Regions from separate parts of the Prochlorococcus sp. MIT 0801 genome, predicted to be linked through region 4. Evidence: predicted binding sites of a transcription regulator. Region 4 holds the regulator's gene; each other region holds the start of a gene.
The links. The regulator NtcA, encoded in region 4, controls nitrogen genes in cyanobacteria. The targets are predictions, from matches to a motif close to GTANCNNNNGNTAC.

Region 1: a site for NtcA is predicted at 1,150-1,163, ahead of EW15_RS10570 (DUF4278 domain-containing protein). Genes of this name have one in related genera too.
Region 2: a site for NtcA is predicted at 2,000-2,013, ahead of EW15_RS10115 (ferredoxin--nitrite reductase). Genes of this name have one in related genera too.
Region 3: a site for NtcA is predicted at 1,851-1,864, ahead of EW15_RS07180 (circularly permuted type 2 ATP-grasp protein). Genes of this name have one in related genera too.

Annotation. Positions count from the first base shown of each region.
Region 1 covers NZ_CP007754.1:1,126,852-1,130,068, reverse strand. Annotated here, with positions in the region: gene EW15_RS06105 (hypothetical protein) at 6-227, opposite strand; gene EW15_RS06100 (hypothetical protein) at 522-737, shown strand; gene EW15_RS06095 (DUF1651 domain-containing protein) at 740-1,003, shown strand; gene EW15_RS10570 (DUF4278 domain-containing protein) at 1,247-1,423, shown strand; gene EW15_RS06090 (tetratricopeptide repeat protein) at 2,461-3,217, shown strand, end outside.
Region 2 covers NZ_CP007754.1:1,890,600-1,893,816, reverse strand. Annotated here, with positions in the region: gene EW15_RS10115 (ferredoxin--nitrite reductase) at 252-1,913, opposite strand; gene EW15_RS10110 (CbiX/SirB N-terminal domain-containing protein) at 2,148-2,960, shown strand; gene cobA (uroporphyrinogen-III C-methyltransferase) at 2,957-3,217, shown strand, end outside.
Region 3 covers NZ_CP007754.1:1,322,325-1,325,541, reverse strand. Annotated here, with positions in the region: gene EW15_RS07185 (glycosyltransferase family 4 protein) at 169-1,281, opposite strand; partial or broken gene EW15_RS10620 (DnaB-like helicase C-terminal domain-containing protein) at 1,362-1,496, shown strand; gene EW15_RS07180 (circularly permuted type 2 ATP-grasp protein) at 1,916-3,217, shown strand, end outside.
Region 4 covers NZ_CP007754.1:297,099-300,315, reverse strand. Annotated here, with positions in the region: gene EW15_RS01540 (hypothetical protein) at 1-335, opposite strand, end outside; gene EW15_RS01535 (DUF3084 domain-containing protein) at 336-1,262, opposite strand; gene ntcA (global nitrogen regulator NtcA) at 1,318-1,995, opposite strand; gene EW15_RS01525 (cob(I)yrinic acid a,c-diamide adenosyltransferase) at 2,413-2,964, shown strand; gene dcd (dCTP deaminase) at 2,965-3,217, shown strand, end outside.

The DNA of each region.
Region 1 (3,217 bases), 830 kb from region 4:
TTTCCTTATTTGCCAATTAAGCACAAGTAACGAGGAATACCCGAACTTTTTTTGTACTCCTTACCTTGTTCCTCGCATTGCGACATGTTTTTCATTTCTATTTTTTCTATACCGTAGGTGCTGTTTTGAAGGATCAACCAAAAACTTTCAGCTTGTGCATTCTTAGCTGTAAAAAATAAAGCTGATGTGAAAAACAGCAAATAGTGTTTCATAAATCTTCTTCTCATAACTAACTCTATCTAGAATTAAGCCCTGCTTGAGGAGGGATTTCCTCTTTTCACCCGTACTGGTTAGCCCTACCAGAACCGACCTGTAGTAATGGATAATTCTTGTTAGTTTCTTACCAATTTCTCGATTTAAACCAAAAAGATTTTAGCTATGCCAGCAATTAACAAAATTACTGCAGCTAAACTATTAGTCTTAATAAACCTTCCCGTTTTTCTTTTAATAGCAGGTGTTTACCAAATTGGCTCTGCGGTAATAGTTTAGATAACTACTTTACATAATATTTTTTATTAGTTATGGGCAAATGGACTCCGTCACAAAAGCAAAAGTCAGGTTTAATTAGCAGAACATTCGATTTCTTTATTGATGAATTAGCTGAATTGCAGGAGGAACTCGATTGCCCAGATGAATTCATATGTGATTTTCTTGAAATTGTCAAAAATCGTTGGTCACCAGATAGTTGTCATTCAAAGGCAAGACAGCATAAAAGAGATAATCCAAGCTCCTACTAAAAATGCAACATGAAAGTTGGCTTGTGAAGAAAGATCGTGTCTGGGCAATGAGGTTTTTTCAAGACAAACACTCTGATGAAGACGGAACTACATATATGAGGGTTCACTACGCTAGCTGTAGGCTTGGATTCCTACACGGTATTACTCCTCATGTTGAGTTACATGAAAGTGAGAAATTAACTTATGAAAAAGCAAGAGACCTATGGAGGTCTTCAGTGGAAACAGAGTGGGAAGTTTCTGAGAAACCTTTATGGAAGACCCTTTAGAACTGATGAAAAAATATTTTTAGTCTAATTCTCCGTTAATTTAGATATGCACAAAAAAATTAATGAGAAATTTGAGTACATACCACTAGATGGTTTTGTATCGTGATGAACTACATGGGCCATCTATACGTAACATAATATTTTTTGTAGCAACCGCTACCAAAACGTTCAACTCGCTACATTGCGAGCCGCATCTCGATTTAAGCCAAGGAACGGGGACTTAAATCAACATTCGGAGTATGGATGATGACAACTCTTCTTTATCGTGGACAAAACTATGTCCAGCACAAAGAGCATAAAGCACAAAAAGATTGTGTTGAGCTCACTTACAGGCGTAATCACTACAACACATGCAGAAGTGATGCTAGATCTGAGCTGAATTCCCAATTGTCTTATCGTGGTCACCGATATCAGCATTAGCTAGAAAACTATTTTTATGAGGCCCTGTTTCGCAGGGCCTTTTTTTTTGCCTAAATGAATCTTCTTTCGATCTAACAGCTATTAACTTTTACAGCGTTTCCTTTTTGTTAGCCCTCATAAAATTTGCAAGTGGATGCTGTTGGATGGCTTATACATTCTTTGTCCCAGAACTCTTCTCTCGTTTCATTGGGAACCGTGTAAGAGAAGTCATGCATTGTACGAATATCACTTAAAGCATTTATGATCATGTTGATAGGAGTTTTAAGTTTCATAATCCTCCATGTGGATAAATACGTTCTAACCTACCTTGCTGATTTTATACACTTCGGCTTTTACTCAAGTTGAATTTACAGGTATTTAATTAGTGAATTTAAGATGAATTTTGCATCAAAGGATATGCTCATAGATTTACTAAGTTGTTGATCTGTACTGCACGCTTCATATCACTCAAAATAATCAATTAATTGCCTTATCGTCTATGGAGTTGCGATGAAATGAAAACCTTGGTCTTTTTCTTGCTCTAGTAAATGAAACCATCGAACATTAGTCCTAATAATTAGAGGCAACTGATTAGCTCTCTACATTGTTTAGAACTTTGAAAAAGACATTAACTATTACATGTGTTTTGAGAACGAGATCAGGAAAAAAACGAATGTAATGTAATTGCACTAATTACATTTTTAAGATGGGTGAATCATTATGGAAAGCATTTTTCGGTTTCATTGCTCTGGGTATCTCTCGTATAGCTATTGTTTTGATGAGTTTCTCTTATTATAAGTAACTTGATTTCATACTCTTTAGTTGGCAAATGAATTTTATTACTTTAATAACTAAAACAAATCGTTGTATTAATTGAGATGGCTTAGTAAATAATCAAAAAAGTGACTTCTTTTTAAAACATAAAAATTTCTAAGATGCTTCTTTTTTGAAATCAGAGTGATAGTATATATTAATAGACATAAAGGTGGTGAAGAAGTCACATTCATAATTATGAAAGCTATCAAAAAAATACTCACCTTGAAAATAAAAAAGTAATAGTGCAAATATTTCTAGTTCCATTATGTGCTGGGAAGATTAAAGAAAATTCTTCTTTTTCTACCAGTAATTCAAATCAAAAAATAAAAGAGCAAGCTATTCTTTTCCATAAAAAAGGGGAAATTATAAAAGCAATTAAGTATTATCAATATCTTATTGATTCAAATTTTAAAGATCCACGTGTATTTTCTAATTATGCAATTATATTGTACGATATTGGTAAATTAAAAGAAGCTGAAGAATTAGTTCTTTCAGCTATTGAAATTAAGCCGGATTTGGCTGAGGCTCATAATACTTTAGGAAATATATTCAGAGATCAATCCAAATTAATTGAAGCTGAAAGATCATTTAGAAAAGCTATTGAAATCAAGCCAAGTCTTGGTGGTGCTTATAGTAATTTAGGCAATGTATTGAGCGATCTGGGGAAACTAAAAGAAGCAGAATTAAATACAAGAAAAGCTATTGATTTAAATCCTAATTCTCATACCGCACTTTCCAATCTGGGAAGTACCTTGATTGATCTTGGCAAATTAAATGAAGCAGAAAAATCTCTTCGAAAAGCTATTAAAATTGAACCTAGGTTTGCAGAAGCTTATTTCAATCTTTCTTTTATTGAACTACTAAAAGGTGATTATAAATCAGGTCAAGAACACTATGAATTTAGATTCAAAAAAAAGAATCCTTCCTATCTATACGCTAATCCGATAATTAAAAGATTAGATGATACAAATTTTAAAAAAGAAGAAAAACTTCTAGTTG
Region 2 (3,217 bases), 340 kb from region 4:
AAGTCATAAATTTAAAAAGTTAGAAAAATAATTTTTTATAAAATCGAATTAATTGCTAATTCGATTCATAAATTTGGAAAAGATGTCGTGGCTGCCATTAGCTCGATTAATCAGCGGTTTATCTTTACCAAGGTTGTTAAACCAATTCATGAAACGAGAAATAGAATCTTTAGGTAAGACGTAGCTCATTTGAGAAGTACTTTGAGTCATAAATTTAAAAAGTTAGAAAAATAATTTTTTATAAAATCGAATTAATTGCTAATTCGATTCATAAATTTGGAAAAGATGTCGTGGCTGCCATTAGCTCGATTAATCAGCGGTTTATCTTTGCCAAGAGGACTAAACCAATTCATAAATCGAGATAATGAACCAGATTTTTTACTTAAAAATATTTTTTCTTTTGCATCAAAATCTGAAATAAGTAAATCTTTTAGTACATCTTTTAATTCATCTTGAGGGACAGATTTTTTTATTAATTCTCCTAATTTATAATTAGGCCCTTGTGATCCACCAATGCTTATATCATAAGCTTCAACGGTTTTTCCTTCTTTGTCTTTAGCTTTTTTGCCCGTTAAACCAATTCCTCCCATATAGGCTTGACCACAACTATTAGGACACCCAGTCCAATGAATCTTTAATTCGTCTTTCAAATCTAATTCTTTGTCTAATTCATGCGAGATTTTTAAAGCTTGATCCTTTGTATTTGTTAGAGCGAAACCACAATAGGTATTTCCAGTACAAGAAACAGTACCTGCTGCAATAGTTTCTGGTTCTAATGGAAACTTTTGTAAGATAGATTGCTCCTTAAATTCTTCAATTAGATTTGTATCTATACCAGTAATAATAATATTTTGATCTTCGGTAAGTCTTATTTCTTTATCACCAAAATTCTCACATATATTTGCTAGATCTTGTAAATCTTCAGCCAAAAGACGGCCTACTGGCACATGAATTCCTGCAAAATATTTACCTTCTTGTTTTTGAGAATGAATTCCAAAAAATGACCTTGGTTTATCTGAAAATATTGAGCCTGGATCTTCTTTTAATGTTCCATATTGTTTTTCGATAAGATCTCTAAATGTTTCAATGCCAATTTTATCTAAATAAAATCTAAACCTACCTTTAGGTCTTATATTACGTTCCCCATTATCTCTCCATAGGGATAAAATAATTGATGTTAATTCATAAATTTTTTCTTCTTCAACCCAGGCATTCAACGGAACTGCATATTCATTCATTACTGATGAAAGTACGCCTCCAATCCAAACACTAAAACCTAAAACCCCATTAATTTTAACTGGATGAAAAATTAAATCATTATGTAAAAGAAAATTATCCTTAGAGCCTGCTATAGCTGTGTTCCATTTCCTTGGAAGATTTGAAAATTCTGAGTTTCCCTTACCATCATTAGTTAAATGGTCTTGCATTTTTGATGTATATATTCTTGTGTCTATAATCTCTTCTGGATCAACTCCAGCGATGGGATTTCCAGTAACATTTCTTGGATTATCAAATCCAGATTGAGTTGTTGATATGTTTACTTTTTTTAACCTATTTAATATCTCAGGCAAATCACTAATCAAAACACCTCTAAGTTGTATATTTTGCCTAGTTGTTATATCACAACTTCCATTCTCTCCATATCTCGCAACAATTGATGCAATTACCTTTAATTGTTCTGCATTGATTATTCCATTAGGTATTCTTAACCTTAACATAAACTTTCCAGGGGTTTTGGGTCTCCAAAACATCCCATACCATTTCAATCTTAATTCTAAATCAGTTTTATCCATTTGCTCCCATCCCATTTCAGCAAATTTGTCTATATCCTTTCCGATTTCGAGTCCATCCTTAGCAGCTTTATTTTTTTCAACTTGATTTAGTTTTTTGCCTTCGAGATAGTATTGAACCATTGGTATTGAGACTTGACATTTATAATTAACCTTTAAAATCTAAACTTTAGATGTATCAGTTTTTACCAAATTTTTTATTTATTTTGGTATCATTCAATACATCCTGTTTATCCATTTAATTGATTAATTGGTTTCATAATTTCTCATTTAGTATTGGCGTCCAATTTCTCCGAGGCTTCTAATCGCTCCACTTTTGAGCATTTCCCAAACCTCTTTCATAGCAAAGAGGTCTCTATGAAAAGTACTTTTGAATCTTTTTCTTCCTCTGTATTGAGTGTTTCTTCGATCAACCCCCTCTCCTCGCCTGAAATTATTTGTTCTCGAGTATCTAGAATTTCTCATCATCTCAATTTTAATAAATTAGCTGAAAGTACTAATACATCTTCAGATGTCCATCAAAAGTTGTCTTTGTTACCAAATAGAATTAATTGTGAGCCTCCTCACCATTTACATTTACTAGTGCATGGTTCTAGAGGTGGTGAGATACATCCATCTCTTCTTTCTTTGGTTGACCAATTAAAAAGGCATAAAAATCGCTCTGTTTCAATAGAGGCTTTAACTGATGACAATCCAGAGCAAATTGACATCGGTAATAGATCAGTGTTTTTAGTTCCTCTTTTTTTGTTACCTGGAAGTCATGTTTGTATTGATGTACCAAAAATATTTAAACGTTTGCAAGAAGAGGGACAAAATATAAAATTGTTTCCTTTCCTAGGTTCTTTTATACCATGGCTATCATTAATAGATGATCTGATAACTAGTCAGAGTCCTTTTCTTAAACCTGCGTTGATTCATCACCCTGTCTCTTCAGATACTTCAGATGTTTTTCTTAAGTCCTTAGAAAAATTCCTAAATATTCCTCTTTATTCATGGTCTAGATGGAATCAAGATACTGTTAAAAAGGAGAAGAATTATCTTCCTATTCCCTATCTTTTGACTCCAAACAAAAATGTAGAAATTGATAGTAAAGGAGAGCAGCTTAAATCTTTGCTTGAGATTGATATTATTCATCGTGGTCTTGTTAATATTTTGGGTAACTTGCCATGAATACAAATCAGTTTGGCACTGTGCATCTTGTCGGAGCAGGTCCTGGTGATCCCGATTTATTAACAGTTAAAGCGCAAAAACTAATTAGTAAATGTGATGCGCTTGTATACGACTCTTTAGTTCCTATAGAGCTACTTGAATTAGTTTCTTCAAATTGTCAACTTCATTCAGTGGGTAAGAGGCGTGGTCATCATTCGGTTCCTCAGAGGACAACGAATGATATTTTATTTGATTTAGCAAAGAGTTATTCTTGTATT
Region 3 (3,217 bases), 900 kb from region 4:
TTTTAATTTAAGTTTCTGATGGCTTTTAGAAAATTAATAGTCGAAGGATGAAAAAGTTCATTATTTAATTTAACCTATGGGAATATTGGAATCTACATGACAGGATAAAATATAACTAATAAGAAAAATAAGTTAGAATAACCCCCTCTAATTTAACCATAAATGATATTAGTAATCCTGTATTATTTCAATTAATTCTTGCGCTCTTCTTTCCCAATTATTATTTAACAAAAAGTAATCAACTTGATTTCTTAATTTCCTATCTAAAAAACAATCATCACCTTTAAATAATTTATATGTTTTATCTATTTCATCTATGAAATTTTTTTTATATTGATCTGAACCTGGTTTGCCTTTTACTAAAGATGCAAAACCTGAACTTGTTTCAGGAAGAGCACCTAACTCACTTGTTACGACAGCACATCCACTGGCTAGTGCCTCCATGACAGATATACATGATGTTTCTTCAAATGAATTAGGATAAGCTAATATACTGGCTTTTTTTAAATGAGGTGCCAGTTCCGACTGAGATAAAGATCCTATGTATTCGACCCCATTCATTGCTTCACATTGCTTATAAAGATAAAGATAATTATCATTATCTTTATCTATTTGATATGTTTTTAAACAGGAAAATACTTTCAATTTAACCTTAGGTAATTTTTTTTTTATAGAAGGAAATACATCAATTAATATATCCAGACCTCGAAAAGGTGTACTACTATAAAAAATAGTATCTTCTAATTTTTTTGATTTAGAAATAGATTCTTTTTTATCAAATAAATTATAAATCAGAGGGGATATAGCATTTCTAAGTATAAAAGTCTTGTTTTTTTCTAAAGCGAATACAGAACAAAATTTATCCCTTTGCCAATTACTAACAAAAATATATCCATCCCATGATTTCTTTACTTCACTCGAATAAAGACTTTCTAGTACTGGCTGATTGTAGGAATGCTGACACCAAAGAAAGAATTTAACTTTACCAGTAAATAGAGATTTAAGTCCATTTACTAAAGATGGAAGAGCAATAACTATACAAATATCAGAACTATTAATAATCTCTTTTAAATATTCATCATTACTTCGAACATTTAGGCAATTAACACCATTTATCTCTTTGGAATTGCTAATATTGTTGATAAGATATACTTGATGTCCTAATTCTGAGAGAGCTGTTGACAAATAACATACAGCCGATTGTGTACCTCCTAAAGGCTTTTGGTATGGTGTAACAGGACTATAGTCCCAATGAACAGGATCAAAAAAAACTATTTTCATTGTCTGATAACTAACGAAGAATCTGATTGTGGATTTGGAAATCAGTAATTTAAAAAATAAAAAACTGAGCTAAGGTCCACAAAAGAAGTGACTTAATTATTGTTGCAGGAAGACCAGCAATGTGGAAAACTTTTGTCGTTCTGAATTTTGCAAAAAATGTAGCTCGACTGCATGATATTCTGATTTGTGTTTTTAGCCTAGAGATGAGTAAAGAATTCTTTGAGTGAATTAATCATGGATATATCTTCTCAATTATGTCTCTTTGAATTGCTCTAACTTTCGTTTAACCGCGATTTTTGCTCTTAAGCAATTGATATCAATTGACGTGCTGGCGTTTTTATTTAACGTATAGTGGGATATTTAGATCAAGGTTTCTCAGCTTTCTTAATAAGATTCTATCCTAACCTTCGAATTATTTTAGAAATCTTTTTTAGTTATTTTCTCTCTAAACATGCATAACCTTTAGTTCGATCAATGCTTCAGATCCTTGAGGAAATAAAGGAAGATCATGCAAGAACTGTACTTAAATATACTTAAATCATTAATTAGAGATATTTAAATTCTTTTTTGTATTTTTAGCTACCTGAATAATTGCTGGCTTGATTCATATTTAATTAACTAATTGGAGGTTGATATGTTTACAGATTATCAACCTAAAAAGGGATATGATGAATATTTTTCTTCTGAAGATTTTTCTCCTAGAAAATCCCTTGAGCCTCTTCTTTCATCTTTAAAAAAGATAGGTTTAGATCAGTTAAATGTAAGTCATGAAATTGCTAGAAAATTACTTCTACGTCATGGAGCAACTTTTCGTCTTAACGACTCCGGTAACAAAGGTTCTGAAAGGATTCTTCCTTTTGATCCTTTGCCGAGAGTAATTGGTGCCTCTGAATGGTTAGAGCTAGAAAGAGGACTTGTACAGAGACTTGAAGCGATAGATTTATTTTTATCTGATGTTTATGGCAAACAGCAAATAATAAAAGATCGGATTATCCCAATAGAATTTATAGAGAGTTCTGATGGTTGGCGGCCACAAATGCAGGGATTTGTGTTGCCATTAGGGAAATGGTGCCATGTGTCTGGCTTAGATTTAATTAGAGATGGAAAAGGAGACTGGCTCGTTCTAGAGGACAATCTTCGGTGCCCTTCAGGAGTTGCATATTTCTTGGAGAATAGATTAGTTATGAAAAGAATTTTTCCTAGCCTTTTTGCTGGCAGGATTGTTAGACCTATTGATGATTACCCATCATATTTATTGAAATCACTTCAGGAATTGGCAGTTTGGACTGATAATCCAAAAGTTGTTTTATTGACTCCTGGAGTTTTTAATAGTGCATATTTTGAGCATAGTTATTTGGCTCAACAGATGGGAGTTCAATTAGTTGAAGGAAGTGATTTAGTTTGTCAGAATGATAATGTTTATTTGAGAACCACCTCAGGGATAAAAAAAATTGATGTTATTTATCGTCGAATAGATGATGATTTTTTAGATCCTAAATTCTTTAGAAAAGACTCAATGCTTGGAGTCCCAGGTCTTCTTGATGTGATGAGTAAGGGTAGAGTGGCTGTCGCAAATGCTCCTGGTACAGGATTAGCAGATGATAAATTAATTTATACTTTTGTACCAGATATGATTAGATATTATTTAAAAGAGGAGCCAATAATAAATAATGTTAAAACATATGTATGTGCAAGGGAAAAAGATCTTGATTATGTAATTAAGAACCTCCGTTACCTAGTTGTTAAAAGCGTTTCTGAAGCAGGCGGATATGGAATGTTAATAGGTCCACATTCTTCTCAAATAGATATTGATAAATTTTCAGCTAAAATCAAAGCTAATCCAAGAAATTATATAGCTCAACCAACTCTAGATTTGTCTACGGTCCCATCACTAAGTGATGGTGAAGTATACCCATGTCATGTTGATTTAAGACCA
Region 4 (3,217 bases):
GGAAAAAGAATTTCTTTTGGAAGCCAACGAATAAAATAATTTGGAGGCCAAATTTGCCAATATCTAAATCTTGCTCTTAGCGTTGATCCTCTTTCATTCACATAATTTATATTCAAAAAATTATTTCGTTTTAATTTATTCCCTATATACTTACAATTAGTTCCATCACCAATTATTATATTGATAATGTCGTAATCTTCATTCCATCGAGAAACTAAATCAGAAGATTTATTTAATGAAGCTACACCTGCCTCAATAACTTTTCCGGATTGAATATCAGCCAATAATAAACCACATTTTTTCATTCCAGGATCTATGGATATATAAAGACTCATTTAACTCTTGTTTAGTATAGATTTTGCTAGAGATTTTAATTCCAATGATACGGAGACTTTTTCAGCACTTTGACTATCATCAAGAGCCCTTGTAATAATTTGGAAATCTCCCTTTTTTTTACTAACTAGATATTTTCCTAAATTATTAATTTGATTAGCATTAATTTTCAACTCAGAACTTAATGATCCTCGACGCCTAACCTCAGCTAAAGTTGAAGCCATTAAAAGATTAATCTTCTTACTGATAGTTTCAGAATCTGATTTTAATAAAGATATATTTTCTATCGCAATAACTTCACCTTTCTTTGTAATCATTTTATTTAATGTGACTTCAGGAAATGCATAAACATAATTTTCACCTCTAAGTATATTTCCTGCTGATTTAATCCTAACGACCCAACTTCTATTATCAGCTATCTTTTTTTCAAGTTTCTCAATATCATCTTTACGAACTAATAATATTCTTCGATATTCAGATTGATTTGTTTTTACTAAATTAAAAGCATAAAAATTTGCTTGCTGTAATATACTTTCTATAATTTTTTTAATATCATTCGTTTTATTTAATTTAATAGTCTTAGTTACTAGAGTTTGACCACTACTAATTACTACATTCCCACTCCTAAAAGCATACAAATTTTTCTCTAATTTTTTTAATTCTTTTTCACTCTCTATAATCTTTTCTCGAATATCCTCTAACTGAAATAATCCAACCCTTAAATCTCTATCAAATATAACCATAGTTGCAAATGAAATAGCACTAATAATACTTCCAGTAAAAACAGTTATTAATACAGCGGTACTTTTTGGTCTTAATTTAAATATACTTAAACGCGCTTTGCCAACTTTTGTACCTAAGCGATCACCTAGAGTAGAAAGTATTCCACCCAGGATTAATAGTAAAAGAATTTTCAGCCAGACAGTCACAGAGAGAAAGAAGAAGAATTAATCAAACCTCTTAAACCTTAGTATGCAATGGCCTTCAATTAAATCTTTTCGCAAGCGCTATTGGATCAAATATGGTTATTTTCTTCCTATCTATTGCCAATAAGGAGGAACTTTTCAACTCACCAAGTAGTCGTGTAATAGTAACTCTGGTTGAGCCTATGGCCTCAGCAATGGCTTGATGAGAGAGTCTCAAGTCAATTGTGACTCCTTTTTCCCCAGCCACGCCAAAGTCTCTACATAAAACAAGTAAAAAGCTTGCAAGACGAGAAGACATATCTCTATGAGTCAAAGTTTCAATCATTGTTTCAGTTTGAAGTACCCGACTTGATAAACCTTGTAAAAGTAGCAGCCCAACAGAGGCATCTTGCTCGATTGCATTCCTTACTGATGTGGCTGGGGCAGAAACGAGCTCCACACGAGTAAAGGCAATTGCGTGATAAAAACGATCTGATCTATGTCCTGTTAATAAAGATAAAACTCCAAACAGACTATTTTCTCTTAACAAAGCAACAGTAATTTCTTCGCCCGTTTCATAGACTCTGCTCAATCGAACTGCACCACGTCTTATCAAATAAACCCTTTCTGCAGGATCACCAGGAAAAAAAATAGTTTTTGACCTATCAACTGTTTCAGTAGAGAATCCCTCCAAAGATTTAATTACATCTAAGAGAGACTTATTTGGCGGCAATGGAGAAGATGAATTACCAACCATCTGGCTATTTCTTGGTTGGTTGAAACGAGTAAAGCCACGATAGGAGGTGACCATGTTTAATTAACTGTTCTGAGAACATTAATAAGTCGAGAAAAAACGATATGTAGCCATGGCGACTTTTTTGAACCTAAGTCTTTAATACAAGGCTGTTCGTTCAGGAAATTCTATCTTTTTTTCACTCAAAAAATTGCGACTATTTTTTCAAAAGGTATGAAAAACTACTTTCTCCTGTTTTTTTTGAATCGCTTTTGGGGCCTTAATAGTTTTGAGAACCAATTATTCTTACTCCATACACCACAGATAGTGTTCAATTGGTTGATTAGAAATTTTATGCCGCTAGATTAATTTGAAGACATTCTGATCAAAATCAATATGAATGCACGAGCGAGTATTAATGCTCAACAAAGGGGTTCATCTATGTCAACAGAGACGTCTCTAAGGCCTACCCCCATTAAAAAGCCTTTACAACTAGTTGCGACACAAGGCCAAGTTCAAATCCATACTTCTACTTTCAGAGGCAGTTTTTCTGTTGTTCTTAGTGAGGCAATTAGATCTGCAGGATTAGGAAGCCAGGTTTTAATAGCACAATTTTTGAGAGGTGGAGTCAATCAAGGGCCAAGTGGAGCTATCAATCTTTGCGGGCGACTTGAGTGGTTAAGACCAGCAATTGAAACGTGCTTACCAGAAAAAATATTGGAAGAACATTTATCTTTAAAGAGAAAATATGAAGAAAAAGCGATCAAAGAACTTTGGGAATTTTGTAAAGCACGTTTAATTGAAAAAAAAATAGATAAAATCATTCTTGATGAAATTGGAATGGCTATTAGTCTTGGTTTCATTGAAGAAAATGATTTAATTTTCTTGATAAATAATCGACCATCATCCACAGATATTATTCTTACAGGACCATCAATCCCGCCTAAAGTAATTGAAATGGCTGATCAAATCACTGAATTACGCTGCAATTAAATGTTAAAAAACGATCGTTGGATTGCTGAACAGGCTTCATTAGGAATGCTTGAACCTTTTCAAGAAAAGCTAATAAGACATCTTGAGCCGGAATCAGAAAAATCTCCTGTTTTAAGCTTTGGTTGCTCATCATATGGATATGATTTGCGTCTCTCTTCTAAAGAGTTTTTGATTTTTAGGCATGTCCCTGGAACAGTAATGAATCCGAAAAAGTTTAATCCTGCCAATTTAGAACCCACAGATTTGAAAGAAG